2 linked regions of the Kordia antarctica genome follow. The protein of the gene in region 1 interacts with the protein of each later gene in a pairwise test. Links are inferred from orthologs where the notes say so. Each region holds a gene or a part of one and is shown in the gene's direction. Other genes may lie near its edges.

Region 1 (15,488 bases):
AGTTTGCATATAAATACTCAATCACTTCTGGTGTGGAAGAACCAATTGTATCTGATAATGACAAGATTTTTACGCCCATATTGGAAAGTTTTTCTGTCCACTCGCCTACTATTTCCACATTCCAAGGATCGCCGTACGGATTTCCAAATCCCATCGAAAGATATGCAACAACTTCTTTGTCTGTTTTGTCAGCTATGTTTAAAATTTCTTGTAATGTTTCTATCGATTCTGCAATGGTTTTGTGAGTATTCCGCATTTGAAAATTCTCAGAAATGGAAAACGGATAGCCTAAGTATTGAATTTCTGGATGTGTACTTGCGTCAGATGCGCCACGAATATTGGCAACAATTGCTAAGAGCTTGCTTTTGGTTGTAGATAAGTCTAATTTGGATAAAACCTCAGCAGTATCAACCATTTGTGGAATGGCTTTCGGAGAAACAAAGCTTCCAAAATCGATCGTATCAAAACCAACACGAAGCAATGATTGAATGTATTGTACTTTTTTTTCCGTAGGAATAAACATTTTGATGCCTTGCATAGCATCTCGTGGGCATTCTATTATTTTAATGTTTTCCATAGATTGTCAAAGATAGGCAACGAAAACGTTTTAGGAAATATTTTTTTAGCCTGAGCGTATTTTTTTAACAAAAAGATGATTCTTTTGAAATCATCAGACTATGATCAATTATCTTAATTAACGTGAGTTCGACATAAGTTTACTCAAATAAAATTTTGATCATATTTTAAAATAAGTGCTAAGTATTTTATTTTTATTTTTATTTTCGTTTTCTTTGCTCGCACAAAGAATACTGAATCAAGTTCAGCACAGGCTTCACAAAAGAAAGTGCGCTTTTAGTTCGTGTGATTTCTATTTTATATTTTGGAACTCATGAATCTTCGATTTCCAGAGGTATTTTTAGTTTTTCTTTTTGAAAAAAACTAAAACCGCATGAATTTTTCTAAATTTTAGTTCACTGGTTTCTATTTTCAACAATGGAGTTCATGAATCTTCGATTTCTCCAAGGATTCGAAAATTCTTAACGAAAAATCCCTGCTATACTGCGGAAAAGACAAAAACACACTCTGAAATTTTATATCGAACTCACGTTAATTAATCATAATAAATACTGCAATTCCAATAAACACAATTATTTGCGTCCATTTTAGATAGATTCCGATGTTTTTATGCTTTTTAATCGTGTCCGAAATGATTCCCGCTAAGACGGCAATTCCACTAAAGATAATAAACGATACTAACATAAAAAGCAATCCTAATATGTAAAACTGAATTACTTCGTTCATCGTTTCACTAAATAGAAACCCTGGAAATAACGCCAGAAAAAATAGTGTAACTTTCGGATTTAATACATTCATAATAAATCCTTGTTTGAATAATTGCCAAACGCTTTTTTTAGGAATTGCGTCGCTTCCCAATTCAATATTGCCCGAACTTGCATAAACTTTATACGCAAGATATACCAAATATAATGCCCCAAATAGTTTGATAATAAAGAACAACCTAGGATTTTGTTTGAGAATGGTTGAAGCGCCAAATGCAACCACCGAAGTGTGAATGATACAACCTGTCATGAGTCCTAAAACGGTTGCTATTCCATATTTTCGTCCGTTTACAATACTTTGCATTAATACATAGATATTGTCTGGTCCTGGCGTAATGGCAAGTAACGAAGTGGCAATACAAAAAGATATGAGAATTTCAAACTGCATAAGAAAGCAATATTAAGGAAAACTCAAATTATTACAATCTTTTTTATATATTTATTTCCTAACTAACAATTAACATATGAAAACCATTGGTATGTACTTAGCCATTTTTGGGATTGGCTCCATTATTTTATCTTTTATGAATATGCAATTTACACTTTTGATGTGGATTGATAATTGGGGAGAAACCACAGGATGGGCAATTAGAATTGGTATGACCTTTGTAGGCGCAATTTTGTTTTTTATCGGTTTGAGTCAACAAGAAGCAGATCATCATGAACGATAAGTATTTATTAAAAAGTCCAATGAACTTCGTTGTTTATTGGGCTTTTTTTATGTGTTATAGCAGTTATTCTTCACCTTTTCCAATGCTTTCGGAAATGTAGTTGTCATAAAGTTAAGATGTTCATCAAGGACATCTATTTCAACAGTAAGTGTGTTGCTTTCTGTTCCTTCAGTAAGTGTATAAGTTTCCGTGGCTCCGGACCATTTTTTTGTTTCATCATCAATAGGTTGTTCCTTTCCATTTAACACATTTCCGATATGCTTAAACATCATAATTTTATTTGGAATATGTGTTTCGATGCTACTGTAAATACCACTTTGATCTGGAGCAAGGAATACTACTTTACTGCCTTCTTCCCAATTTTCGGTAATTGCATAAGAGCCTTCAAAGAATACGCTGACCCAGTCGCGATAGGAACGCTCGTTCCAGAGTGCTTTCCATATCTTGGTTTTCTCTGCCTTAATATCTATTGAAAATTGTAATCTATTAATCATTGAAATGTGTTTGTTGTTTATTTCACCAGCAATTTATATGCGATTTATAAATTAAAGCCAACGATGTGTATGGAAAGTTACGAGTTTAATATTTGGCAGTAGCGCAAAAGTGATACGTTTTATAAATGATTATGAGTATATTTTAATGTTCTGTTGGTAGTGTTTATATAAGCGTCACAAAAATCTGACCAAGTAAAAAAGTCTATGTATTTGTAATTAACTTTATCTTTTATCCAAGTTCCACTTCTTGCTTCGGCAGTTAAGGAATCAAGTATTATTTTGTGTTCTTTGCTGATTTTATCATTGGGAAACGGTTTAGATTTACCATCAAATCTCCTTAACTCATTGAAAAATGGTGAACTTTCAATTTGATCAATAAGTTCTTCAAATTCTTCTTTTTCAAATTTTAATGTAACAATTTGGGTATAATCACTTTCAAACCCATTATGCGAAATATCATCATCTTGGATTACTTCAATATTTACAGGTAGCTTAATAAACAATTCTTTTTCAATTGATTTCAATCTAGCTTCTTGATTACTGCAACCAAACAGAAAGAATCCTATAATCATGAATGTTGATATATGTAGTACTCTAATCATTGTTTATAATGCATATATCTTAAACTACAATTCTTGTAAAATTCGCTTGTTAATCTCTTTAATCAATTTTGGACCTTCATAAATAAATCCTGTGTAGAGTTGAACTAAATCTGCACCAGCTTCTAGTTTTTCTAATGCATCTTCTGCTGAGTGAATTCCTCCAACGCCAATGATTGGAAACGCTTTGTTGCTTTTTTCTGCTAGAAATCGAATCACTTCCGTAGAACGATTTGTGAGTGGTTTTCCACTTAATCCGCCCATTTCACCTTTGGCTTCCGATTGCAAACCTTCACGCGAAATTGTTGTGTTTGTAGCAATTACGCCAGCAATTTTAGTTTCCGCAATAATTTCTATGATATCTTCCAGTTGTTCGTTGGTTAAATCGGGTGCAATTTTTAGTAGAATTGGCTTCGGAGCATCTTTCGCATTGTTCATCGTTTGCAAGGTTGTCAGTAACTTTGTCAACGGTTCTTTGTCTTGCAACGCACGTAAATTTGGAGTATTGGGCGAACTTACATTTACTACAAAGTAATCTACATGCGGAAATAACGCTTCAAAACAAATTTTGTAATCTTCAACAGCACTTTCGTTTGGCGTGGTTTTATTCTTCCCGATGTTTCCACCAATTAATACACCTTTGTTTTTCTTTAAACGTGTCACAGCTTCATGAACGCCACCATTGTTGAATCCCATTCGGTTTATAATTGCTTCATCTTGCTTTAAGCGAAACAACCGTTTTTTAGGGTTTCCAATTTGTGGTTTTGGCGTCAACGTTCCTATTTCAATAAAACCAAAACCAAAGTTTGAGAGCTCATTGTAGAGTTTGGCATCTTTATCAAATCCGGCAGCTAAACCCACAGGATTTTTAAAGGTTAATCCAAAAACAGTTCGTTCTAAACGTTTGTCATTCACAACATACATTCCTCTGAAAAGACTTCTCATGAAAGGAATTTTAGAAAGTGTTCTAATTAATGAAAAGGTAAAGTGATGTACTTTTTCAGGATCAAAAAGAAACAGTATAGGTTTTACGAGGAATTGGTACATGTTGTATTGTTTGTGCAAAAATAATGTAATTTATAGAAGTGAAATCTTTTCAAGTATTATTTTATTTTAGTTTTGTCCGATAAAAGATATAAGACCGCTACGCTTCTAGAGTCTAGAACAAAGACTTTGTGCTAACTATTTGATTTTTATTTTCGTTTTCTTTGCTCGCACAAAGAAAAGAAACAAAAGAAAGTGCGCTTTTCCAGAGGTATTTTTAGTTTTTCTTTTTGAAAAAAACTAAAACCGCATGAATTTTTCTAAATTTTCTCCAAGGATTCGAAAATTCTTAACGAAAAATCCCTGCTATACTGCGGAAAAGACAAAAAAACACTCTGAAACTTTATATCAAACTCAGGTTAAATAATTTTATTTAAAACATGTTCTTTTTCAAATCGCCAACAAATTCTTGATATTTCTATTTTAAAAAAAACAAAAAAAGACTCCAAATTATGGAGCCTTTTTAATAATTTTAAAGTGTATTGTATTTTATAAAGATAAACTTAATCTTGCAAAAACGTGTCTTCCGTTTGTTCCAAATTGTGTAGAACGTCTAGAATACAAGAATCTTCCGCTTGATTGAAAAGCTGGATCAGATTGATCTGGATATACATCTAATAAGTTGTTTGCTCCCAACGTTAGTTTTAGGCTTTCGCTTACGCTGTATCCAAAACTTAAGTCTGTAACAATTTTACCAGCATAGATTCTTTCTACAGTAGGATCCGTATTGTTTGTAGCTTCTTCTACTTCACCGAAGTAACTGTTTCTTAAAAAGATGTTCCACTTATCTCCTATTTTAAGGTTGTGCGATAAGTTTCCTTTCGTTCTTGGAACTGCTGCTTCTAAATACAATCTGCTTGTGTTATCAAAATATGTATCCGATAATCCTGCATTTGATATTGCAGTCGGAACTTTTACTTCTTCAACAGTCGTTTTTGATAATGTAAATGATAATGTGTTTGTCAGTTTTAAATTGTCTGACAACGTTGCTTTATGATCTACAACAATATCAATACCTTTTGTTTGTGTATCCACAGAGTTTGCAAAGAATGCCGCTTGACTTGCATTTGCTTGCGCGAATAAACTTGCTAGTTCTGCATTTCCATTCGCGTCAAACTGACCTGTTAAGATAGCTCTGTCATCAATGTTTATTAGATAACCATCTATTGTTAACTTTAAATTTGCGTTTGGAATTTTAGCAGTAAATCCTAACGTAAATCCAGTAGAAGTTTCTTCTTTTAATTCCTCAATTCCTAATAATCGTGCAACACGAGATGTGTTTGAGAAAATTCCAACTTCATTAGGAACTCCGTTTACGAATAATGTAGACGTTGAGTTGTAATGAATTTGGTGTAATGAAGGTGCTCTAAATCCTGTTTGAAATCCTGCTCTAATATTTATATTGTCAGTTGCTTTCAATCTAGTAGCTAATTTGAAATTTACTGTACTTCCAAAATCTGAAAAGTCTTCAAAACGAATTGCTGCTGCAACCATAAAAGATTCCGTAAAATCTGCTTCTACATCAATGTATCCAGCAATAGAGTTTCTGAATGCATTTACTTCATTTTCTGGCTTGAATCCAGGAAATACTTGAATTCCTCCTGGTCTACTACTACCAAAGAAATCTGTTGGCACTACTGAGTTTGGATCTGTAGGATCATGAATGTTTCCTAATGTATTGTATTGTGCATATGAGTTTTCTTCTCCAGCGACAATTGCGTAGTTTTCTACTCTGTATTCTGCTCCAAAAGCGACGTTGAATCCAGCGAAAATGTCTTCATAATATTTATTAAGATCCACATTACTTGTGTTTTCACTGTAATTGAATCCTCCTGCATCTGCTTCAAATGGTGTTGAGTTTGCTAAAGATGCATTGTTAGAGTTACTAATTCTGTATAAGAATGAATTCTTTCCAAAGTTATTGCTAAAATCTACATTCCAGTCTCCTAATTTTCCTCTAATTCCAACTGCAATTGCTTTGTCAGTTATGTTTGAATTAATTTCTGGTAAGAAACCATTTATATAAGCTGGCGTGTACGCTCTACTTTGATATGGCAATCTGTAGAATCCTGCCGCATTTCCATTTTTGTATCCAATACCTCCAAAAGCATAGAAGTCTAAATCTTCTCCTAAAGGAATTTCCATGTTTCCAAAAAACTGTGCGCCTCTAAGTTCAGATTGTCCAACTCTCATATTATAATCACTACGTTGTTGTCCTCTAGCAGCTAATTCACTGTCTGTTACATCAGCACCTAATATGGTTCTAAGTTCTGCTTGTGTTTCCGATCCTGTTAAGGTAATTCCGGCAGCACCCGCAAAGTTAAAAATATCAGTAAAGTCATTATCTAATAATAAAGAAGTATCATAACCTGCAGCATCAGCAACTCTTTCAATAGAGTTATACGCATTGAATATTTGTCCTTGCCATTCTTGCATTCTATTCGTTGCACCTCTAAAATTGAAGTTTCCAGTAAAGTTAATAAATCCACCTTCGTCTCCAATTGGAAGCCCATAGTTTACACCAACATTCACTTTTTCTCCATCAATATTCTCATCTGGTCCGCTTTCGCTTGTAAAATTAGCTCCAGCAGTTAAACTTAATTGAAGTTTGTTAGTGTCTTTCTTTAAAACGATATTGATCACTCCTGCAATGGCATCAGAACCATATTGTGCAGCAGCTCCATCTCTTAAAATTTCAATTCTATCAATTGCATTAGATGGTATTGAGGATAAATCGGTACCAACACTACCTCTACCAAATGTACCATTTACATTTACTAAAGCCGTTTTGTGTCTTCTTTTTCCATTGATTAAAACCAATACTTGGTCTGGTCCTAAACCTCTTAATGATGCAGGCGCAATGTGGTCTGTTCCATCAGAAATAGATTGTGGATTCGATGAAAAAGAAGGTGCCGCATAGTTTAGAATTTCTGTAACAGTAATTTGTGGCGATCTTTCTTTTAATTCATTAACATCCAATATATCTACTGGTACAGCTGTGTCAGTCGCTGTTCTGTTAGCATTACGAGATCCAATAAGTACAACTTCATCAAGACCAAGTCCTGATACCATTGTTACATTAACTGTGTTTCCGTTTACGGTTACTTCCTGAGTTTCATAACCAACATAGGAGAATACTAAAATAGCTCCTTGTTTAGCGTCAATTTTGTAATTTCCATCAAAATCAGAAATTGCACCTTTGGTAGTTCCTTTGACTACAATAGAAACTCCTAGCAACGGAGTTGAAGTGTCATCTGTCACTGTTCCAGCGACTTGAGCATAAGAAAATGTTGAAAACAAGAGTGTTGTCAACATCAAAATGAAGTAATTTTTTATCATATTATTGGTTTTTATAGTTCTGGGAATTTAACTTATTTTTTCTTAACAAAGACAAAAAATGAAATTTTATCTTAAACTATTGTTAAATTGATATCAATTTCGCCTATTTCGTTCATTATAATAAAAATAATAGCCCAACACTTTATGAATATTGAGAAATCAATTACTTTTGAAGAAAAAGAGCACATATGCAACATATTATAGATAGATTTATTAGTTATGTAACGATTGACACAGAATCTGATGAAACTTCAGAAACGACACCAAGTACAGCAAAACAATGGGATTTAGCGAATTTATTAGTAGATGAATTAAATAAAATTGGACTCTCCGAAGTAACTATTGACGATAACGCTTACATTATGGCAACCTTGCCTAGTAATGTAGCGCATGAAGTTCCTACGATTGGTTTTGTGTCACATATTGATACTTCTCCAGATTTTACTGGCGCAAATGTAAAACCGCAAATTGTGCATAATTATGACGGAAAAGATATCGTTTTAAATGCTGAACAGAATATTGTGCTTTCGCCTGATTATTTTGAAGATTTATTATTATATAAAGGACAAACCTTAATTACTACTGACGGAACAACGTTGCTTGGCGCAGATGATAAAGCTGGAGTTTGCGAAATTGTTTCTGCAATGGAATACCTCATCAATCATCCAGAAATAAAACATGGAAAAATTCGTATTGGCTTTACGCCAGATGAAGAAATTGGTCGTGGCGCACACAAGTTTGATGTAGCAAAGTTTGGTGCAGATTGGGCGTATACAATGGACGGAAGCGAAATTGGCGAGTTGGAATATGAAAATTTTAATGCAGCAAGCGCAAAAATTGCTATTAAAGGTAAAATCGTTCATCCAGGATATGCCAAAGGAAAAATGATCAATTCTATTTTAATTGCGAATGAAATTATGAATGCATTGCCGCCACATGATGTTCCGCAAGAAACTTCGGGTCGTGAAGGATTTTATCATTTGCATACTATAAAAGGTAGTGTGGAAGAAGCTTCGTTGGAATATATTGTGAGAGATCATGACAAAGATAAGTTTGAAGCACGAAAAGAGTTAATTGGCAAGATTGCCGAAGATATTAACAGTCGGTATACATACGATCCTGTAACATTGGTTATGAAAGATCAATATTACAATATGAAAGAAAAGGTTGAACCTGTTTTTCACATTGTAGATATTGCTGAAGAAGCTATGAAAGCAGTAGGAATTACACCAATTATCAAACCAATTCGTGGAGGAACTGACGGTTCGCAGTTATCATTTATGGGTTTACCGTGTCCAAATATTTTTGCTGGCGGACATAATTTTCACGGACGTTATGAATATGTTCCGGTAGAAAGTATATTAAGTGCTATTGAAGTGATTGTGAAAATTACGGAATTGACTGCTGAGAAGTATAAAAAGTAATTTTCATGAAAAAATACGCTTCCGCAGAAGAATACATTGCTAGTTTCCCTGAATGGGCAGCTAAACTGCATGTATTGCGAAATATTGTGCTGAAAAATTCTGCTGTTAAAGAAACGATCAAATGGAATATTCCTGTGTTTACAGTTGATGGAAAGAATATTTTAGGTTTGAGTGCTTTTAAATCGCATGTTGGATTATGGTTTTACCAAGGTGCTTTATTGAAAGATGAAGCAAACCTTTTGGTAAATGCGCAAGAAGGAAAAACACAAGCCATGCGACATTGGAAATTTACAGTAGCTGATATAATTCCAGAAGATTTAGTGAAAGTTTATATTGACGAAGCTGTACAATATCAAATAGATGGAAAAACAGTTGTCATGAAAAAAGATACTTCGATTGTGATTTCTAACGAATTGAAAGTTGCTTTTGAAGCGGACAAAAAGTTAGAAACTGCTTTTGAAAAATTATCAAATTACAAACAAAAAGAATACGCTGAATATATAAGTACTGCAAAAAGAGTTGCGACTAAAGAAAGTAGACTCAAAAAAATAATTCCTATGATTTTGGAGGGTAAAGGTTTGAATGATTCATATCGATAATTGACTTTTAAAATTTTATAAAAACAAAAAAGCATCGTTTTCACGATGCTTTTTTTATGCTATAAAAGCTTGTATTATTTTTTTGCAGGAAGCGTATTGATTTTTACGGATGCTTCCGCAGAAAGTGCAGCGCGTTCAAATTTAATTTTCCCTGCTAAAGTTTCAATAATGCAAGTGTTGTCTTTATCATTAAGCTCAACAATTTTTCCATGTATTCCACTTTTGGTAATCACACGATCACCTTTTTTGATGGATACCATGAAATTCTTTTCTTTTTTTTGTCGTTTAATGCTTGGTGCTAGTATAAAAAAGTATACTACAACAACCATTAATAATAACGGTATAAATTGACTTAACTCTCCCATTAATATTTATTGATGATTGTGTCCTTCGTGCCCTGCTTGAGTTGAACCCGTTTTTACTTCAGTTCCATTTTTTGCACCAGCAGCTTTTTGAGCTTCTTGTTGTGCTTTCATTCTAGCATCTCTTTCTACTTTTGCTTTTGCTCTTTTAGCTTCTAACTCTGGGCTAGGCGTTGCAAATGCTTTGATATTAACACGTGCTGAACCTGTTTCAGTGTTAGCCGTTACCGTAACAGTATTTGTTTTAAGGTTTGGCTTGTTTGTAGAGTTGTACTTTACTGTAAACTGTCCTTCAGCTCCTGGTGCGATAGGTTGTTTTGGCCAATCGTTAGGAACAGTACATCCACAACTTCCTTTAATTCCTGAAATTAATAAAGGTGCAGTTCCAGTGTTTGTAAACTTAAAAGTAGTTTCCACTTGGTCACCTTCATTGATAGTTCCAAAGTCATGCTCTGTTTTTTCAAATGTCATTGCTGCAAAGTTTTTTGCTACTGCATCTCTTTGTGCTGCTTGTGCAACATTTTCGCTATTTACTTTTTTTGTTGCATCGTCTTTACATGATGTGAATAAGACAAGCGACATAGCTCCTAATAATAAAAATCCTTTTCTGATCATAGTACTTAAAATTTTGAATGGTAAATTTAATAATTGTTTTCGTTACATCAAACCGCGACCGATTTTATTTAACTTATTTTCTTTTTTATACTCTTTAATTAATTTGTCTAAAATTCCGTTTACAAACATACTACTTTTCGACGTAGAATATTCTTTTGCGAGCTCAATATATTCATTTATCGTGACTTTTGCAGGGATTGAAGGAAATTTTAAGAATTCGCAAATCGCCATTTTAAGCAAAATTAAATCTAAATTGGCAATTCTATCTTTATCCCAATTAGGTGTTTTTCCTTGAATTTCAGTCGTTAACATATCATCATTTAAGACTGTTTTCGTAAATAAATCCTTCACAAACTCCCTATCTTCATCATCTTTATACAATTCAGGAAGAAAAATTCGCTCTTTTCCGGGCTTGCATTGTTTGATCGATTTCAAAATCAAAGTGTTGACAACTGGCAAATCATCAAGCCATGTTAATTTTTGATCTTCAAAATATTCGTATAATTTTTCATTTGGCGCAATTACCTCTGAGAACAATTTAGCTAAAAACGCACGATCATCGGCATATGTAGTTTCTTCAGAAGCCATATATTCTTTATATACGTCGCTCGCTAACATTGCATCAAATATTACACGGATATATTCGCCGTTCAATTCCCAATCGTTTAATTTACGATTCTGAATAGCAGTTTTTAAATTTACATTGTGAACTAAATGTTGAATAATAGCGTTTTGAATAAACTTCTTATTTGGATTTTTTTCCGCAGAAGTTGCTAAATATTTCTTTTGAGAAAGCGCCAATTGTTTTTGTGCCAACTCATTTAGTTTAACAAATAAGTCTAGTGTCAGCATATGTAAATCATGCATATTCGCTATACTCATATTGATAAACTTCAATTCTTTATCAACTTGGTCACTCTGTGACTGTGATAATGCATAAATGGATTGCATTACTTTAACTCGAATATGTCTTCTTGTTAGCATCTAAATAAGAACTTTAATTTTTGAAAATGAAAGGCAAAAAGATCAACTCCTTTCGCCCCGCAAAAATATAATTATTTTAAAAGAATGCTACTATTTATTCGCTTCTTTTTTTCTAGTTTCAATTCTATCCAATGCAATGCTCAAAGCAGCGTTGTGTGTGGTGGAATTATTTTCTTCTGAATGTTTAAATATTTCCAAAGTAGTATTGTAAATATTTTCTGTTTTACGCATGATTTCCGCCTTGCCATATCCTTCCAATTCAGCGTAAACATTGATAATTCCGCCAGCGTTGATTAAGAAATCTGGTGCGTATGCAATTCCTCTATCTTTTAATAGTGCTCCGTGTTTTACTTCGTCTTGCAACTGATTGTTTGCAGCTCCGGCAATTACGTGTGCTTTCAATTTATAAATACTACTATCATTTATAGTAGCTCCTAAAGCACATGGTGCATACACATCCATTTCTTCCGCATAAATATCTTTACCTCTGTAAATTTTTGCTCCGTAGGTTTTGCTTACGGCTTGCAAACGTTCTTCATTAATGTCAGCGATAATTACTTTTGCGCCTTCATTTGATAAATGGGCAACCAATGCTTCTCCAACATGTCCAATTCCTTGTACATATACTACTTTATCTTCTAAAACATCGGAACCAAATTTATATTTCGCAGCAGCTTTCATTCCCATAAAAACGCCGTATGCTGTAATTGGTGATGGATTTCCTGCGCCACCTTTAGATTCTGAAATTCCAGTTACGTATGGTGTTACTTCTCTTACGATGTCCATATCAGCGGTTTCCATTCCAACATCTTCAGCTGTGATATAGCGTCCGCTTAATGAATTTACAAACTCACCAAACTTTCGCATTAATGCGGGTGTTTTTTGTGTTTTTGCATTTCCAATAATTACGGCTTTTCCTCCACCAAGATTCAATCCAGTAATGGCGGCTTTAAAAGTCATTCCGCGTGATAAGCGAAGCGCATCATTTAAAGCTTCCCATTCATTATTATATTGCCACATTCTAGTTCCGCCTAAAGCAGGTCCTAAAACTGTGTTGTGGATTCCTATAATTGCTTTTAATCCTGTATCTTTGTCGTTACAAAAAACAACTTGTTCGTGGTTATCAAAAGACAGTTGCCCAAAGACTGGATCTACCTTATGTAATTCGTTAGTATTTATGATGTCTGAAACCATATGTGTTGTGTTAATTTTTATAGTATATACAAAATAGTAACTGTAAAAATAGTAATAATTCAAAATTATGCAACAAACTTGTTGTTAAAATGAAGATTATTCAATAAAAATTTTAAAAAACGTTTGCGAATTTTAGCTGATGAAAGAATTAAAGTATTTAAATAAATATTTCCAAAAATACAAAGGAAAACTACTTTTAGGAATATTAATTACCGTGATAGCGCAGGTTTTTTCTTTGTTTGCGCCAAAACTTATCGGAAATTCGTTAACGACTGTTCAACAATACATTGATAGTGAAATTACGGATTTAACTATCGTGAAAGATGCACTTTTTACAAACATCTTAATTATAGTTGGAGCTTCTATCCTAGCCGCTTTTTTCACATTTTTAATGCGTCAGACGATTATCAATATTTCTAGATATGTGGAATATGACTTAAAAAATGAAGTCTATCAGCAATATCAAAATCTATCTACAAATTTCTATAAAAAGAATCGTACGGGCGATTTAATGAATCGTATTAGTGAAGATGTTGGAAAAGTACGAATGTATGCTGGACCTGCAATTATGTACAGTATTCGTACGATTACGTTATTTGCATGTTTGATTCCTTTAATGTTTATCACAGCGCCAAAAGTGGCAATTTATACGCTAGTTCCATTACCAATTTTAGCATTTTTAATTTACAAACTAAGTCGCGCCATTCAAAAACGAAGTGCCGTTGTACAACAGTTTTTATCAAAATTATCAACCTTTACACAAGAATCATTTTCTGGCGTTTCAGTCATTAAAGCATACGGAATTGAGCCACAAATAAAACATACATTTGATGCAATGGTTATTGAAGGAAAACAAAAAAATATGGCGTTGGTTAAAGTGCAAGCTTGGTTTTTTCCGATGATGATTTTATTAATTGGTGCCAGTAATATTCTGGTAATTTATATTGGTGGACAACAATATATTAATGGAGAAATAAAATTTGGTGTCTTGGCTGAATTTATTATGTATGTAAATATGCTAACGTGGCCAGTTGCAACGATTGGTTGGGTAACTTCTATTGTACAACAAGCGGAAGTTTCGCAAGGACGTATTAATGAATTCTTGAAAGTGGCTCCAGAAATTCAGAATCAAATCGCGAAAGCGACACCAATTAAAGGAAATATTGAATTTAAAGATGTTTCATTTACGTATGATGATACAAATATTACTGCATTAAAAAATGTTTCATTCACGCTAAATTCTGGCGAAACGTTGGCAATTGTTGGAAAAACAGGTTCTGGGAAAACAACAATTCTAGATTTAATCAGTAGAATGTACGATATAGAAAAAGGTGTCATCGAAATTGATAAAATCCCTATTAAAGAACTCAACCTCAACAGTTTGCGAAACGCTACCAGTATTGTTCCGCAAGATGCGTTCTTGTTTTCAGAAACCATTAAAGACAACATTAAATTTGGAAAAGAAGATGCAACTGAAGCAGAAGTGATTGAAGCGGCAAAATTTGCGTCAGTTCATGAAAATATTATTGGTTTCAAAAAAGGATATGATACTATTCTTGGCGAACGCGGAATTACGCTAAGTGGCGGACAGAAGCAACGTGTTTCCATTGCGCGTGCTATTATTAAAGATCCAAATATTCTATTATTGGACGATTGTTTGTCAGCCGTAGATACAGAAACCGAAGAGGAAATCCTCAATAATATTCAACGAATTACCAAAAATAAGACGACAATTATTGTAAGTCACCGTATTTCTTCTGCCAAAAATGCTGATAAAATTATTGTTTTAGATGACGGACGCATTATTCAAAATGGCAGTTATGACGATCTTATTGAGCAAGATGGTTACTTCAAGCAGCTCTATTTAAAACAACTTTCCGAAAAAGATTTATAGTATTTAGTTGTTCAGTTAAATTATTTTTTACATTTTTGAGGGAGATTAACAAACAACTAAACTTTAGAAAAAGGGGATTATGAGTGAAAAAGAATTATTAGAGAAGGAAGAAATTTTCTCTAAAGTATTGAGAGCAGGAAGGAGAACTTATTTCTTTGACGTCAGAGCAACCAAGGCTGGCGACTATTACCTAACCGTTACTGAGAGCAAAAAGTTTACCAACGACGATGGAACTTTCCATTACAAAAAGCACAAAATTTATTTATACAAAGAAGATTTCACTGCATTTTCAGAAATTTTAGGCGAAATGACTTCTTATATTGTAGATGAAAAAGGCGAAGAAGTAATATCGGAACGTCACCAAAAAGATTTCAAAAGAGAATATCCTACGGATGAAACGGAATCGCAAAGTGCAGATGAAACTACGGATACTGGAAGTTTTACAGATGTAAACTTTGAAGATATATAACTAATATCAACCAACTCAAAAGCCACTATGTATTATCATATGTGGCTTTTTTTAGTTTTCAATGTTCAATGTTCAATGTTCAATGTTCAATGTTCAATGTTCAATGTTCAATGTTCAATAAGTAAAATTAAAAATTTATAATTCAATACTTTTCCAGTTTCGAATAAAAAACTTCTACATTAAATATTCTCTATTTGCTATTTTTAAGATTCAAAATCTTAAACCAAAAAGCCACTCATGATACTTCATAAGTGACTTTCCCCCTATTTTAAGTGTTTAGTATTCAGTCTGACTTTTCACTTTCAACTTTTCACTTTCAACATTTTATATTCAATTACTTTTCCATCCAAAAGCAACGACCTGTTATACTACAAGAACCTCCACACGTTCGTAAACATTCTAAATAACTATTACCACCAAGAATAGATTGTTGTTTCTTCTTAGAAATTGTTTGTACTCC
Region 2 (15,327 bases), 880 kb from region 1 along the record:
GATATTACAGAAATCTGTACGAAGTACAATTCATTCAGCAGGAAACGGCTTAACTTTTTTTCAGCTAGATTCAACCATATACTTTAGATAAAAAGCCAATTAGTATAGCTACAATAAAAAATAAAATTAGAAACACGAGTCCAATACAAAAAAATCTAATCATCTTAAATACTAACTGCTTTCCAGTAAGTTTATACATTCTAACAAACAGATAGAAAAAATAAAACACAAAGCTTACTAAAAACAAAAAACCTATCATTGTTTGCGCTTCTACAGATAAAAACAACAATGGAATTGATACTGTATAAACGACGAGTTGATACTGAGAAACAGCATACAGATTAATAATTATATGCTCGGTGAAGTTGTGTTTTTTATAATTCCAAAACGTAATTTTTGTAACTAGCGCAATAATTGGTATCGCGGCAAACGCAAATAAATTAAAGTATTCCAAGAAAAAGTTAAAACCATTCATGCTATTGGCAGAAGCAGTATCATCTAAATTAAAGCTCATAAATGAATTCTCATAGAAAGCAATTGTCTCTTCCAATAAAAATGATTTATACAAGAAATTGTACAATCCAGTAATTGCTAAACTCACTAAAAAGAAATTAAAAGGATTCAAATATTTCTTCCGCGTTCCATTTATAAAACCGTCAATCACAACTTCGGGTTGTGTAAACATATGTCGCACGGTTTTTAGCAAGGTATTATCGTAATTCAAAAAACGCTCCGAAAACTCACTGCTCAAATTTCTTAATGTCAATCGTTTATGAATGACTTTTGCACCACAATTTGCACAGAATTTAGTAGAAGTTTCTAGTTTATATTCACAGTTTTTGCATTGCATATAATTAGTATTTACGAGGAATCTGTTTTAGGTTCTATAAGCTTCGATTATATAAAAATGCGATCTAAAATATACTTAATTCAAATCATTTTTAAGCATATCTTGAAGTATGGTAAGATCTTCATACAAGACAAATTCGCCATCGCGGATATAAGAAATCTGTCCAGTTTCTTCTGAAACAACTAAGACCAAAGCATCTGTCTTTTCGGTAATTCCTACGGCAGCTCTGTGACGCAAACCAAAACGTTGCGGAATGGTAGTTTCTTTAGAAACAGGCAAAATAACGCGTGTGGCAGTCACCCGATTTCCTTCAATAATAATAGCACCATCGTGTAGCGGACTATTTTTAAAAAAGATACTTTCTAAGGTCGGAATATTCACATCCATTCCCATAGTATCGCCAGAATCTTTTACAAAATCTAAGGAATTATTGCGTTCAATCACAATAATAGCGCCCGTTTTTGTCGTTGCCATTTTTGCGCAAGCTTCCACAATTGATTCAATATCAGTTTCTGTATTGGCATCTTGTTTCAAAAATCGAAAGTGCTTTACAAAACTACGCTTCGTAGCAAAATTGGTAGAACCAACCATTAGCAAAAACTTTCTAATTTCTTGTTGAAAAACAATAAACAACGCAATAATTCCAACATTAATAAATCCGCCAAAAATATTACTCAACACTTTCATTTCTAGTGCTTCTGTAGCTTTCCAAGCAATAAAAATAATAACGATTCCAATAAAAATATTAATCGCGGCTGTTCCTTTTACAAGCTTATATACATAATATAAAAGCACTGCAACGAGAATGATTTCGATGAAGTCTAATAATCCGAAATTTAAAAAGCCAATGAAATCCAAGATGAGTTTTGCTATACGGTTGGAGTAAAAATAACAAATTATACCAAATGAATTTTAAAATGATTGATAAAAATTGAATTATATTTTTTTTATGTGAGATAGAAAACCCAAGCATAGCCTTAGCTACGATTCTGTTTTATATTGAAACAGAAAGGAAATAGAAACGATTTTAAACTGTTATTTTAAAGTTTATTAGGTATAGTATACAAGGTTAAAGTAAAAGCCGTTTTTTTTTAACAGAAACTCTAAGTAGGTTTTATATTAAAATTACAAAGCAATGTAAAATTTCTATGGTAAAACCGTAATAGGTTGATTATTAGATTGATTACTTTACATGAGTATTAACCTAAAAATAATTTAATCATGTTAGCAAAAATTTTAAACTTACAAGGAGTAGCAGAAATCAAAAAAAGTCAACAACATAAAATCAACGGCGGACGCGCAAAATGTTTTAACGGCGGCACTTGTACAAGTTGTGGACATCATTGTGCAGAAGCAGAATGCTGTTATTGTCTGTAATTCTATAAAAAGTAATAAAACATATTTAAAAAAGTTGCTTGAAAATCATTTTAGGTAACTTTTTTTATTAAACGAAGAACAAAGAACAAAGAACAAAGAACGAATAACAAAAAACTCTCAACAACCAATCATTCCTACCAACTTCACACATTCCATCGCTTCTTTCACATCATGAACACGCAAAATAGAGACACCATTTTGCAACGCAATTGTATGCAACACAGAAGTTCCATTTAGTGCTTCTTTTGCCGAAGTTTTCAACACGTTATAAATCATGGGCTTTCATGAAACGTCAGCTAATAAAGGGAAGTTTAATATCTAAAATTCATTTTTCAGGCAGCTTTTCTATAATTATTAAACCTAATTAGGAATCAATGTTTCCGTTTGTATATTTTTAAAAAGGGGCTATTTTTCTGAGTTTTTAGTTGATAGGATATTGTTCATATAAATAATTTACTTCGCAAGATGTTAAGACACGATTGTAAATTCTAACTTCATCTATTTTGCCATAAAAATTCTCTGAGGTACTAGCAAATTGAGGACTCAAATTCCCAATAGTCATATATCCTCCAGTCCATAATGGTTCGATATCAACATAGTCTGGAGAAATTTTGACCAACTCTCCATTCAGATAAATTCTCCAATTTGTGCCATCCCAAGTAGAAAGTACATGCGTCCAAACATTCAAGTCTAGCGCATAATCATCAAACCATGCTCTATAATAAATAGCTCCATTAAGATATGCAAATTGCGCATCTACGCCTATATTTGTAAGTTGTAAATTGAAATCCCTATTCGGAGTTACCTTAGAAATTATACTATTATGAAGGCTTAAAAAATCTGGATTTACCCAAGCGGAAAGCGTAAAAGTGGCTAAGTCATCAAATGCATCTACATTTTCTATGCTTATGTAATTGCCCTGAGAAAAATGATAAGCATTATTTTCCGCTCCTGAACCGTCACTAGTTAAAGTAGCTCCAAATACAGTACCATCATTGTTATTGCCACTTTCATCCAGCGAATTTCCTGAAAATGGGTAATAGCCTAATAATCCAGAAGAAATATCACTTACTTCAGTTGAAACATTTATTGTAACTAAGAAAGTTTCCAGTGGTGCACCATTGGAATCTAAGGTAGAAAATGTATAATTATAAGTTCCTTCTAAGTCACTAATTGAGACATTTAATGTTGTTGACACCGAAACTTCTCCCGTAACTGGATCAATATTAAAAGTATTTTCATCATCTCCTAATTCTAAAGAAAAAGTAATAGGAGTGCTAATATTAGAAGTAATAGTTCCTACAACCATGCCAGTAGCTAATTCGTCACAACCAATAATATCAAACTCTATATTAGAAGGAATAATACCTACATCTTCATCACTATTACAACTATAGAGAATAACGAACAAACAAATTAATAATAATTTAAAAGGCTTCATTTTTATGGTATTAAATAAAATACTTTTACCGAGAATCAGTAAAAAATATTACTAAATTAAGATACTAAATATAAGCAACTTATATTAAAAATCACAAAGAAATCAGTACCAAACTTTTAAGATGTCCAAGTTAATCAGAAATCATTCCTACCAACTTCACACATTCCATCGCCTCTTTCACATCATGAACACGCAAAATAGAGGCACCATTTTGCAATGCAATTGTATGCAACACAGAAGTTCCATTCAATGCTTCTTGCGCCGAAGTTTCCAACACGTTATAAATCATGGACTTTCTGGAAACACCTGCCAATATTGGATAATCGAGAATTTTGAACAATTCCAATTGCTTTAAAATCGTATAATTATGTGCAATCGTTTTTCCAAATCCAAAACCTGGATCCACAATAATATCATTAATTTTGTGTGATTTCGCTTTCGCGATTTTACTCGAAAAATACTCTAAAATTTCTTTCACAATACTTTCATAACTAGGATTTTGCTGCATCGTTTTCGGCGTTCCTTGCATATGCATCATCATATATGGAACGCCAAGTTTACCAACTGTTTCCATCATTTTAGCGTCTAAATTTCCAGCAGAAATATCATTCACAAGTGCTGCACCAATTTTTATCGCTTCTTTCGCAACTTCACTCCGGAAAGTATCAACCGAAATTAAAATCTCAGGAAACTGCTTTACTAATAATTCTACAATCGGAAGCAAGCGTTGTTTCTCTTCAATTTCGGAAACATGCGGCGCATTTGGTCGCGAACTATACGCGCCAATATCTATAAAAGTTGCGCCAGCGAGTAGCATCTTTTCTACTTGCGTTACAATGGCGATTTCATCTTTATATTTTCCGCCATCAAAAAAAGAATCAGGCGTTACATTCAAAATCCCCATTACTTTTGGCGAATCCAACGAAATCAATTGACCTTTACAGTTTATAAATTGCATATATAAATGGTATTATATCCGTTTCTTTTTATAAATTGGTAATTTTGGACGAAATTTACATAAAATCTAACGCATTACGTAAAATTGAAAAGTGATTTTACGACAACAGTAACACAAAAAACGAAATAAGCAATGGAAATTATAGCTAGAATTGGAGTGATAATATTAAAAATATTGAATTTTTTTAGTCCAGTGTACCGCTATTTACAAAAGAAATTCGATTCTACATCCGGAAGAATTCTAACGATATTTTCGCAACTTTTCGTTGGAGGATTATTTATCTTTTCAGGATTTATCAAATTAAATGATCCTGTTGGTTTTTCGTTTAAATTGACAGATTATTTCGCAGAAGATGTACTAAATCTTGAATTTTTATCGCCATACGCACTTTGGATTGCCGTATTTGTCGTAATTCTAGAAGTAATTCTTGGCGTAATGATTCTCTTAAGTCTATACAAAAAGCCTGTTTTGTGGTGTTTACTTGGGTTAATTATCTTCTTCACATTCCTAACGTTTTACTCCGCATATTTCAACAAAGTAACCGATTGCGGTTGTTTTGGAGATTTCTGGAAACTCACGCCTTGGGAAAGTTTCAAGAAAGATATTTTATTACTATTCTTTATCATCATTTTATTTTTAGGTGTGGATAATATCAAATCTATATTTTCTAAAAAAATAAACATCGGAATTACAATTGTAAGCTTACTAGCGTGTATTTTCTTTGGAAGACACGTATTAAATCATTTGCCAACATTCGATTTCAGACCTTATAAAATTGGCGCAAATATTACAGACGGAATGTCGGTTCCGCCAGATGCGCCCAGACCCGTTTTTGAATACATTTGGACATTTGATGTAAACGGAAAAATGCAAGAAATAACCACGCAAAGTACAGAATATCCAGTTGTAGAAGGCGGAACATACGTAAGCGTAAAAAGTGAAATATTAGAAGAAGGATACGAACCACCAATTCACGATTTCTCTATAGAAAGTATGGAAGATGGCGATGTAACCGAAATGATGTTAGAAGAAGAAAAACTCATCGTAGTTGTGATGTATAATTTGGATAAATCGGAAGATGCTGGACTTTTAAAAGTGAAAGCGTTTACAGATAAAGCACTTGAAAAAGGATACAAAGTAATTGGAGTATCATCTTCAGATCCGCAAGATATGAAAGACTTAGGAGACATAATGCACTATAATTTTGACTTCTATTTAACGGATGAAACGGCTTTAAAAACCATCATCCGATCAAATCCTGGAATCTTAAAACTAGAAAAAGGAACAATTATCGACAAAGCGCATTACAATGATTTTGACAATATAAAACTATAGAAAATTCTCTTTGGGAAAATACATTATATATAAAATTGGCTATGCATTTCTAACACTTTTCGGAGTTGTTACGGTGATCTTTTTCTTGTTTAATATTTTACCTGGCGATCCTGCAAAAATGATGCTTGGGCAAAATCAAACGGAAGAACAAGTGGCAATCGTAAAAAAGAAATATGGTTTTGATAAACCGCTGTTAACGCAGTATGCATACTATTTAAACGATTTATTTCCACTCTCATTTCATTCTACAACGGAAGAAGATTACACCTATTTATCCAAAAATAAATACAGCGCCACCAAACTATTTACGATAGGAAACACAACAACAGTTTTAAAATTTCCGTACTTGCGTGAATCGTTTCAGAAATCTGGAAAAAGTGTTTCGCAAGTCATCAAGGAAACCTTGCCAAACACAATTGTTTTAGCAGTTGCGGCAATAAGTATTGCGATGTTACTCGGAATCATTTTCGGAATCATTTCGGCGTTATATAAAGACACATTTATCGACAAAACAATTCAAATCATAAGTACATTAGGAATGAGCGTTCCGTCGTTTTTTAGTGCAATATTATTTGCATGGATTTTTGGATTTCTATTGCATGAATTCACAAACTTAAACATGACAGGAAGTTTATATGAAGTTGATGATTTTGGTGAATCAGTCAGCATTCGCTGGAAAAATCTCATCTTGCCAGCCATTGTTTTAGGGATTCGTCCGTTGGCAGTTGTCATACAACTCATGCGAAATTCGCTGTTGGAAGTCTTCAATCAAGATTATATTCGAACGGCAAGAGCTAAAGGATTAAGCGAGTTTCAGGTCGTAAAAAAACATGCGGTAAAAAACGCGTTAAATCCTGTAATTACTGCAATTTCAGGTTGGTTTGCTTCCATGTTAGCTGGAGCTGTTTTTGTGGAATATATTTTTGGTTGGAATGGACTCGGAAAAGAAATTGTTGATGCATTAAACAGTCAGGATTTGCCAATAATAATGGGTTCTGTATTGATAATTGCGAGCATGTTTATCGTTATAAATATTCTAGTTGACATCATTTATGGTTGGCTCGATCCTAAAATTAGATTACAATAAATGAAGAATACACAATTATATTTCGTCTATGTTCTGATATGTTGTTTGATGATTTCTTGCAATACTAAATCATCCAATAAAAACAAAAAAACTTCGGAAACTCCAGAAGCAACGCTGAAACAATTGCTGCCAAAGGAAACTAAAATTCGTGTTTTAATAGATAAAAGCGACTATACACTTTCAGTATTTACATCAGATACGTTGGTAAAACAATACGACGTAGTTTTTGGCGGAAATCCTATTGATGATAAACACAAAGAAGGCGATAAGTGTACGCCAGAAGGTGTTTTTGGTGTCCGAGACAAATATCCGCATCGCAATTGGTCAAAATTTATTTGGATTGATTATCCGAATGAAACATCTTGGAAAAAATTTAAATCGCGAAAAGCAAAAGGAGTCATAAAAGACGGCGAAACTATTGGCGGCGAAGTTGGAATTCACGGCGTTCCTGACGGAATGGACAACATGATTGATGCGAAACGAAATTGGACATTGGGTTGCATTTCGATGAAGAATAAAGACGTCAACGAAATCTATCCGTATATTACAAAACAGACACAAATTACGATTCAAAAATGAAATATATTATAAGCATACTTTTTATCACAGTCTTTTCAATAAGTTGCCAAAAGGAAATCTTAAAAGAATTTCCAAAAGAAGCATTGCAAGACACGATGCGTACTATTGATGGAAAAAAGATAAAGGTTGAAGAAATTTTAGCCAAACATAAAGGAGAAACCATTTTCATTGACATTTGGGCTTCTTGGTGTGGCGATTGTCTGAAAGGAATTCCAAGCGTAAAAGAAATTCAAAAAAATAATCCGCAATTCACATACCTATTTTTATCTTTGGATCGAAAAGAATCAAGCTGGAAAGTAGGAATCGAAAAGCACAACTTAATTGGAGAACATTATTTTCTACCGAAAGGTTTTAAAAGTGCGTTTGCAAAAGCCATTGATGTCGATTGGATTCCTAGATACATGATTATCAATCCTGACGGAAGTATCAAACTATACGAAGCCGTAAAAACAACTGATGAAGCATTGCGAGAAGCAATTAAACAATAAAAAAGTAAAAAAATGAGACGTAAAATAGTTGCAGGAAACTGGAAAATGAACAATGATCTTTCGGAAACGGAAGCTTTATTAAATGATTTAATAGCACAAGTATCAAATACACATGTTAGTGTCATGGTTGCGCCAGCATATGTAAACCTTTTTCAAGCGTTTACAGTATTAAAAGGACACGATATTGAAGTTGTTGCACAAAATATGCATCAAGAAGCAAATGGTGCGTATACAGGCGAAATTTCAGCGCAAATGTTGAAAAGTGTTGGAGTTAAAACGGTTATTCTTGGGCACAGCGAACGCAGAGCATATTTTGGCGAAACAGACGAATTGTTAGCCAAAAAAGTAAATACTGCCTTAGCAAATGATATGGAAATTGTATTTTGTTTTGGAGAAGAATTGGAAGATCGTAAAGCAGGAAATCATTTTTCTTTGGTTAAAAGTCAATTAAGCAACGCATTATTTCATCTGAATACAGAAGACTGGAAAGGTATTGTATTAGCGTATGAGCCAGTTTGGGCAATAGGAACTGGAGAAACAGCTTCGCCAGAACAAGCGCAAGAAATGCACGCTTTTATTCGAAAAACGGTTTCAGAAAAATTTGGAAGTGAAGTAGGAAATGAAGTTTCTATCTTATATGGAGGAAGCGTAAAACCTGCAAATGCAGCCGAAATATTTGCAAAAGAAGATGTTGACGGAGGATTAATTGGTGGCGCGGCTTTAAAAGCGGCAGATTTTGTAGCTATCATAAACGCATTATAAATGTCTACAACATATATAGGATACATATTTAAAGTAACTCCTGTGCAAACTGGAACTGAAATTTTAATTGCACAATTGGGTTTTGCTGGCTTTGAAAGTTTTGTGGAAAATGAAAAAGGTGTCAATGCGTACATTCAAAAAGGAGATTGGCATGAAAACATTTTAGAAGACATTCAAATACTAAGCAGTGACGAGTTTCAAATTAGTTATGAAGAAGAAGTCATAGAGCAAGTGAATTGGAATGAAGAATGGGAAAAAAACTTTCAACCTATTGAAGTTGATGGAAAATGTGCTGTTCGCGCGCCATTTCATGAAAAAACAAATGCCCAATATGATATTGTTATAGAACCAAAAATGAGCTTTGGAACTGGACATCATGAAACAACACATATGATGTTGCAACATATTTTGCACACAGATGTTACAGATAAAAAAGTGTTGGATATGGGTTGCGGAACTGGCGTTTTGGCAATTATGGCTGAAATGAAAGGCGCAAAACCACTAGACGCAATTGATATTGACAATTGGTGTTACTTAAATTCATTAGAAAATGTTGAACGCAACAATTGCAAACACATTTCTGTATATGAAGGCGATGTTTCGCTATTAGAAGGTAAAAAGTACGATATCATTATAGCAAACATTAATAGAAACATACTCTTAGAAGACATTCATCAATACGCAACATGTTTAAATTCTGATGGAATATTGTTTCTAAGCGGATTTTACACGGAAGATATTCCGATCATAACGGATGAATGTGCTAAAAACAAGTTAAAATTCGAGCGTAAGCTTGAAAAAAACAATTGGGTTGCGTTAAAATTTGTAATTTTGCCTTAAAATATTGACGATGAGTACACAAGAAAAAGTTGAGGAACAAGTAGAAACCTTAGAAGATGTACAAAAAAACAATGAAATTGTATTGTATAATGATGAGGTAAACACGTTTGATCATGTTATTGAAACATTAATTTTTGCATGTGATCATAGTGCTGAACAAGCCGAACAATGTTCCATAATTGTTCATTACAAAGGAAAATGTACGGTTAAAACTGGACAATATGAAGAATTAAAACCAAGATGCAGTAAATTGTTAGAAGCTGGACTTTCGGCAGAAATTATTTAGTAACTAGAAGATTTTAAATATATTAGCATACATAAGCGCTCCACAAGAGCGCTTATTTTTTTGTCAAATATTTAACAATATGCATATAAAGTGTTAATTTTTTAAGTATTCTCAGTTTTTTTAACATTTCATTAGCATTTTCTCAATCTTATTATTACATTTGAAACATGTTAAAAATCGCTCCAAACTTTAATTAACATTAACCAGTAAAACTTTAAATATGAAAAAATTTAAAAACTTAACCTTATTATTAGCCTTATCTTTAGGAATCACAGTTGTATCTTGTAGTAAAGATACTTCAGTAGTAGATGAGCAAGAAGACTCAGCAATTGGAATTCCACAAGACGTTCTTGAAAAAGCAAGATCTCTTCACTTCAACACATTTGACATGCAGGAAACGATGCTTGAAAAGCCAAATGGAAAATTGGAGCCTGCATATTTACTTGAAGATGACATTATAATGACACGCGACCAATTGATGAATATGGAACTTGGTGGAGACATTACTAGCAAGCAATATCGTACAAATAATTTAGTATCTGATGGAGTAATTACTATCATTGGATACACAGGAAATAACTCTAATGGATTAACAACTGCAATGCAAACAGGACTTCGTTGGGCAGTTGATAACTATAACGCATTAAACTTAGACATTAGTTTCAGTTTATCATTTGGTACTAACTATCAAAGTAAAGATATGGTAGTGTACCAAGTGTCTGGAGGCGCAGGTGGATCTGCAGGTTTCCCTTCAGGAGGAAACCCATACAAGTGGGTTAAAATTAACTCAGGAATGGCAGGTTACAGTAACAATGTTCACGAGCATGTTATTGGACACGAAATAGGTCACTCAATAGGATTCCGTCATTCAGATTACTTCAGCAGACAAAGTTGTGGTCAAAATTCAAATGAAGGAACTGCTGGAGTTGGAGCAATCCATATTCCAGGAACACCAACAGGATATGATTCAACTTCATTAATGAATGCTTGTTTCAGTTCTTCTGAAGATGGAGAATTTAATGGAAATGATGTCACTGCATTAAGATACATGTACTAATTAAATAGATAAATTATCGTATTAATAAAATAACACCGCGAGTGATTTTTAACATAGAAAAGACGCCTAACCAGCGTCTTTTTGCTATTTATAAATGTTTGAGATTATTTTTCTTCTTCTTTAGAAAGTGTAGATGGACATACAAATTCTGTAAATGGTAAGTCAGTTTTTTTGATTGCACCAAATCCGCCAGCAACATCAGTTACTTTATGAAAACCACGTGCTTTTAAAATAGAAGCCGCAATGACAGAGCGATATCCGCCAGCACAATGAATGTGATAGGCTTTGTTTGCGTCAATTTCGTTCATGTTTTTATCAATAAAATCTAGTGCAAAATGTTGTATGCCTTCTATATGTTTCGCTTGGTATTCGCCGTCTTTACGAACATCTAATACATTCAGTTTATTATTTTTAAAACGATTTGCAAATTCTTCTGCAGAAATAGAAGTAATACTTGCGGTGTCTTTTTTAGCCATTTTCCATGCGTTAATTCCGCCTTCTAAATAGCCAAGTGTATTATCGTATCCAACACGGGAAAGTCGTGTTACAGCTTCCGCAGATTTACCTTCTGGTACAATTAATAAAATTGGTTGCTTCAAATCTGTGATCAATGCGCCAACCCAAGGAGCAAAACTTCCGTTAAGTCCAATAAAAATACTATTTGGAATATGTGCTGCTAAGAAATCTTTTTGAGGACGAACATCTAAAACCAACGCATTTTCTTCATTCGCTAAAACTTCAAAAGCTGTTGGCGTTAACGGAACATTTCCTTTTTCCAAAACAGTTTCAAAAGTTGCATACCCAGATTTGTTCAACATCGCATTTTTAGAAAAATATTGTGGTGGCGGCGCAATTCCGTCCAAAACTTCCTTTACAAATTCATCTTTTGTCATAGCTGCGCGCAACGCATAATTCGTCTTTTTCTGTTCGCCAAGTAATCCAACCGTTTCTTTGCTTAAATTTTTCCCACATGCCGATCCAGCTCCATGCGCAGGATATACAATAACATCATCTGCCAACGGCATAATTTTGTTTCGTAATGAATCAAACAACATTCCAGCCAAATCTTCTTTTGTTAAGTCAGACTTAATTGCCAAATCTGGTCTTCCAACATCGCCCAAAAACAACGTATCACCTGAAAAAATAGCATGATCTTTCCCAGCTTCATCGATCAATAAGTACGTAGTAGATTCAAGTGTATGTCCTGGTGTGTGGAGTGTTTTTATTTTTATATTTCCGATGGTAAATACTTCTTCATCTTTTGCACTGTATATTTCGTAATCAGTAGTTGCATTTGGTCCAAAAACAATTGTAGCGCCAGTTGCTTTTGCTAAATCTAAATGACCAGAAACAAAATCTGCATGAAAATGCGTTTCAAAAACATACTTAATTTTCACGCCATTAGCGTTTGCTTTATCAATATATGATTTCGTTTCCCGTAACGGATCAATGATTGCCGCTTCACCGTTTGATTCTATATAATAAGCACCTTGCGCTAGGCAACCTGTGTATATTTGTTCAATCTTCATAATTTCATAATTTACAGGACAAAGATAGCAAACATTATAATTGTAAATGTTATGCTCGCATTGTATTTGTTTGTTAAAAATTGTACTTAGATTAATACTAAAAGTGCAATATTCAGCGTCATAAAACACTATATTTATGCAGAAATTTACACAAAATATGTCATCAGAAAAGTTTAAAATATGCATTACAATGGCAGGCGCAGTTTCTGCCGGAGCTTACACAGCTGGCGTTATTGATTATTTGTTAGAATCGTTACATTTATGGGAAAAGGCAAAAAAACATAATAAAATAGTAGGAGAAAATCATGTTGAGTACGATCATTCGATTCCGATGCATGATGTGGAGTTGGAAGTGTTAAGTGGCGCTTCCGCTGGAGGAATTACAGGAACGTTGACTGTTTTAAGTCTGTTAAATAAGGAACATAAATTTGTCAATAGAGACAATCCAACAGGCGAAGACAATGTGTTTTACCAATCTTGGGTGAAAATGGCAGATACTGATACAGAAAAATCGTTGTTGAAGTTATTGAATGTTGATGATTTGAAAGATGGCGAATATCCAGAATCGTTGTTAAATTCGGATGCAATTGATATTATTGCTGACAAAGCTTTGCAAACCAATGATAATGTGGCGTTTCCTAAGTATGTTTCTAAAAGTTTGGATTTGGTATTGACAACTACAAATTTACGCGGATTAAATTTTAATATCGATTTTAAAGATAGTGAAAGTGTAATTACGAATCACGGTGGTTTTTTTCGATATAAAATTTCTAATGAAGCTTTTAAACCTGGAATTCCAACAGATGAAGAGTCGTTATATTTTGTATTGGATTTGGAAAATTCAACACACGTTAATTACTTGAAAGAAGCAACATTGAGTACGTCTGCATTTCCGATTGGATTGAAATCGAGAGAGATTACAATTGCGCAAGAATATGTAGCGCGCTATCCAAAATATTTGTTTGATAGGAGTGAAGGTATTCGTGTCGATTTACAAAAAGATGATATGTATACGTTTAATTCTGTCGATGGCGGACTCATTAACAATGAACCGTTTGGTATTGGAATGAAAGTACTTTTGGAGAAAAATCCAGCGATAAAAGAAAAAGATAATTACGCCATTATCATGGTGGATCCTTTTCCAAATCAAGATAATAGTGAAGATGCGTACGACTCAAAAAGAGATATTATTTCTATTGCCAAAGGAATGTTTAAAGCATTGCGAAATCAAGTAATGTTTAATCAAGATGGAATTTTTGAAGCGTTGTCGTTAAGCAATCGTACAAAATTTCTGGTAGAACCAAAAAGAAAGCAACATTCGGCAACAGGATTGGTTCGTTCCAAAAGTGATTTAGCATCAGCGCCATTAAGTGGATTTGGCGGTTTTTTAGATGAATCGTTCCGAGAGCACGATTTTCAATTAGGGCGAAAAAATTGCCAATCGTTTTTACGGTATTATTTTGCTATTGAAAATAGAAACATAGTGAAACGATTTGGCAAGCAAGTAACTGCAGCATCACAAGATCGTTTTTGTTATGGCAATAAAGATGATCTCAATAAAGTTCCGAAATACTTTCCTATCATTCCTGACATGCGTGTGTTGCGCGCAATAGAAAGAAAATATGATACAAATACATATGGAATTGATGCAGAATTAGCGTATCCGAAATATCCAACCTTTGATATGGAAACGTTTGATCAAACTTATAAAAAGCCAATTCAGAAACGGATTCGTAAAATTGTGCAAAGCTTTACTAAAAATCGTTTTTATACGTTTGTATTTAGATTGTTTGTACAGCGCAAAACGTATCGCATAGTTCGCAATACCATCAAAGACAGTTTGGAAGAAAACGAATTATTGTAAATTGTAATGATTCCATTAAAAATATCCAGAATTCGCTTATATGATTTGCTTATTTTCAATATTTCGATGATCCGAAATAGCAGTTTTTAGGATTGATAACTCAAAAAATCATACAAAAACCATATTTGAATTCAATTATTTAATAGCTACAAAGTTTGCTAATTCTTGTAGGGTTACTCATTGTAAATCAAATTTTTAACACCAATTTTATTTGTACGTAATTTATAAATTACGTGTAGTGTTTCTTTTATGACGCTTATACTTTGCCTAAGTTTGTCTCAGGTTTTTTAGGTTATTTATTCTTTACTATAAATTTACAGACTTAAATTATTAAGTTCGAAAATTGAAGAATATATTTCTTATGAAAAAAGGAGTGTTGGGGGACACTCCTTTTTTATTTTTCTACTAAAAACGCAACGCTTATTAACTTTTCTCTACGCTCACAAAAAAAACCAAATTACGAGTTCAACATTTACTAATTTAGATTAAGTTTCAATGAATATTTTTATTGAGGTTTATTATTCTACAATTAGAAAGGAGTGTTGGGGAACACTCCTTTTGCTTTTTATACAGCTATTTTTTTGATGAGATTTTTTATGCTTTATAGTGTTTTAAAAAGAGTTTTCTAAATTGGAGTTCCTAAATTTTCAATCTTTTAAAGCATTCGAAAAATTTTAATAAAATAGACTTGTTATCGAATGGAAAAAGAATTATTTGTAAAATACAGTCAATAGTTTGTTGTATAAAATTGGCTATATTTTAATTAACTGCCTGAGTACCTGTGTAAAAAGATCACGATAGCATTAATCGTCAATATATTGTCATTCGTCTATACACTACTACTAACTGATCGACTTTTGCGGATCAATTATCT

Evidence for each region.
Region 2: the proteins of pepT (region 1) and tpiA interact in binary tests that used the Escherichia coli proteins (3 or more experiments, as listed by UniProt). The link is inferred for Kordia antarctica from one-to-one orthologs.

Annotation. Positions count from the first base shown.
Region 1 is NZ_CP019288.1:1,100,064-1,115,551, forward strand. What follows is about bases 6,832-9,793. They hold pepT (peptidase T), read left to right. Parts: upstream 6,832-7,675; coding sequence 7,676-8,911; downstream 8,912-9,793. Other genes in these bases: IMCC3317_RS04315 (TonB-dependent receptor), read right to left, coding at 6,832-7,487; IMCC3317_RS04325 (YdeI/OmpD-associated family protein), read left to right, coding at 8,917-9,510; yajC (preprotein translocase subunit YajC), read right to left, coding at 9,585-9,793. Also shown: IMCC3317_RS04285 (hydroxymethylglutaryl-CoA lyase), read right to left, coding at 1-577; IMCC3317_RS04290 (LysE family translocator), read right to left, coding at 1,108-1,728; IMCC3317_RS04295 (hypothetical protein), read left to right, coding at 1,805-2,011; IMCC3317_RS04300 (hypothetical protein), read right to left, coding at 2,059-2,505; IMCC3317_RS04305 (hypothetical protein), read right to left, coding at 2,625-3,107; IMCC3317_RS04310 (quinone-dependent dihydroorotate dehydrogenase), read right to left, coding at 3,132-4,151; more of IMCC3317_RS04315, read right to left, coding at 4,638-6,831; more of yajC, read right to left, coding at 9,794-9,875; IMCC3317_RS04335 (DUF1573 domain-containing protein), read right to left, coding at 9,882-10,487; transcription antitermination factor NusB, read right to left, coding at 10,530-11,471; IMCC3317_RS04345 (Glu/Leu/Phe/Val family dehydrogenase), read right to left, coding at 11,562-12,665; IMCC3317_RS04350 (ABC transporter ATP-binding protein), read left to right, coding at 12,805-14,559; IMCC3317_RS04355 (PUR family DNA/RNA-binding protein), read left to right, coding at 14,639-15,028. UniProt on the Escherichia coli protein: Cleaves the N-terminal amino acid of tripeptides.
Region 2 is NZ_CP019288.1:1,981,809-1,997,135, reverse strand. The notes cover bases 7,202-10,002. They hold tpiA (triose-phosphate isomerase), read left to right. Parts: upstream 7,202-8,127; coding sequence 8,128-8,877; downstream 8,878-10,002. Other genes in these bases: IMCC3317_RS07965 (ATP-dependent Clp protease adaptor ClpS), read left to right, coding at 9,728-10,002; prmA (50S ribosomal protein L11 methyltransferase), read left to right, coding at 8,878-9,717; IMCC3317_RS07980 (TlpA family protein disulfide reductase), read left to right, coding at 7,624-8,115; IMCC3317_RS07985 (L,D-transpeptidase family protein), read left to right, coding at 7,202-7,627. Also shown: IMCC3317_RS08030 (ABC transporter ATP-binding protein), read left to right, coding at 1-53; IMCC3317_RS08025 (DUF3667 domain-containing protein), read right to left, coding at 71-850; diadenylate cyclase CdaA, read right to left, coding at 926-1,708; IMCC3317_RS08015 (hypothetical protein), read left to right, coding at 2,072-2,227; IMCC3317_RS08005 (LamG-like jellyroll fold domain-containing protein), read right to left, coding at 2,649-3,638; folP (dihydropteroate synthase), read right to left, coding at 3,799-4,626; IMCC3317_RS07995 (BT_3928 family protein), read left to right, coding at 4,759-5,961; IMCC3317_RS07990 (ABC transporter permease), read left to right, coding at 5,972-7,048; more of IMCC3317_RS07985, read left to right, coding at 7,049-7,201; more of IMCC3317_RS07965, read left to right, coding at 10,003-10,003; IMCC3317_RS07960 (M57 family metalloprotease), read left to right, coding at 10,224-11,060; IMCC3317_RS07955 (MBL fold metallo-hydrolase), read right to left, coding at 11,165-12,589; IMCC3317_RS07950 (patatin-like phospholipase family protein), read left to right, coding at 12,726-14,453. UniProt on the Escherichia coli protein: Involved in the gluconeogenesis. Catalyzes stereospecifically the conversion of dihydroxyacetone phosphate (DHAP) to D-glyceraldehyde-3-phosphate (G3P).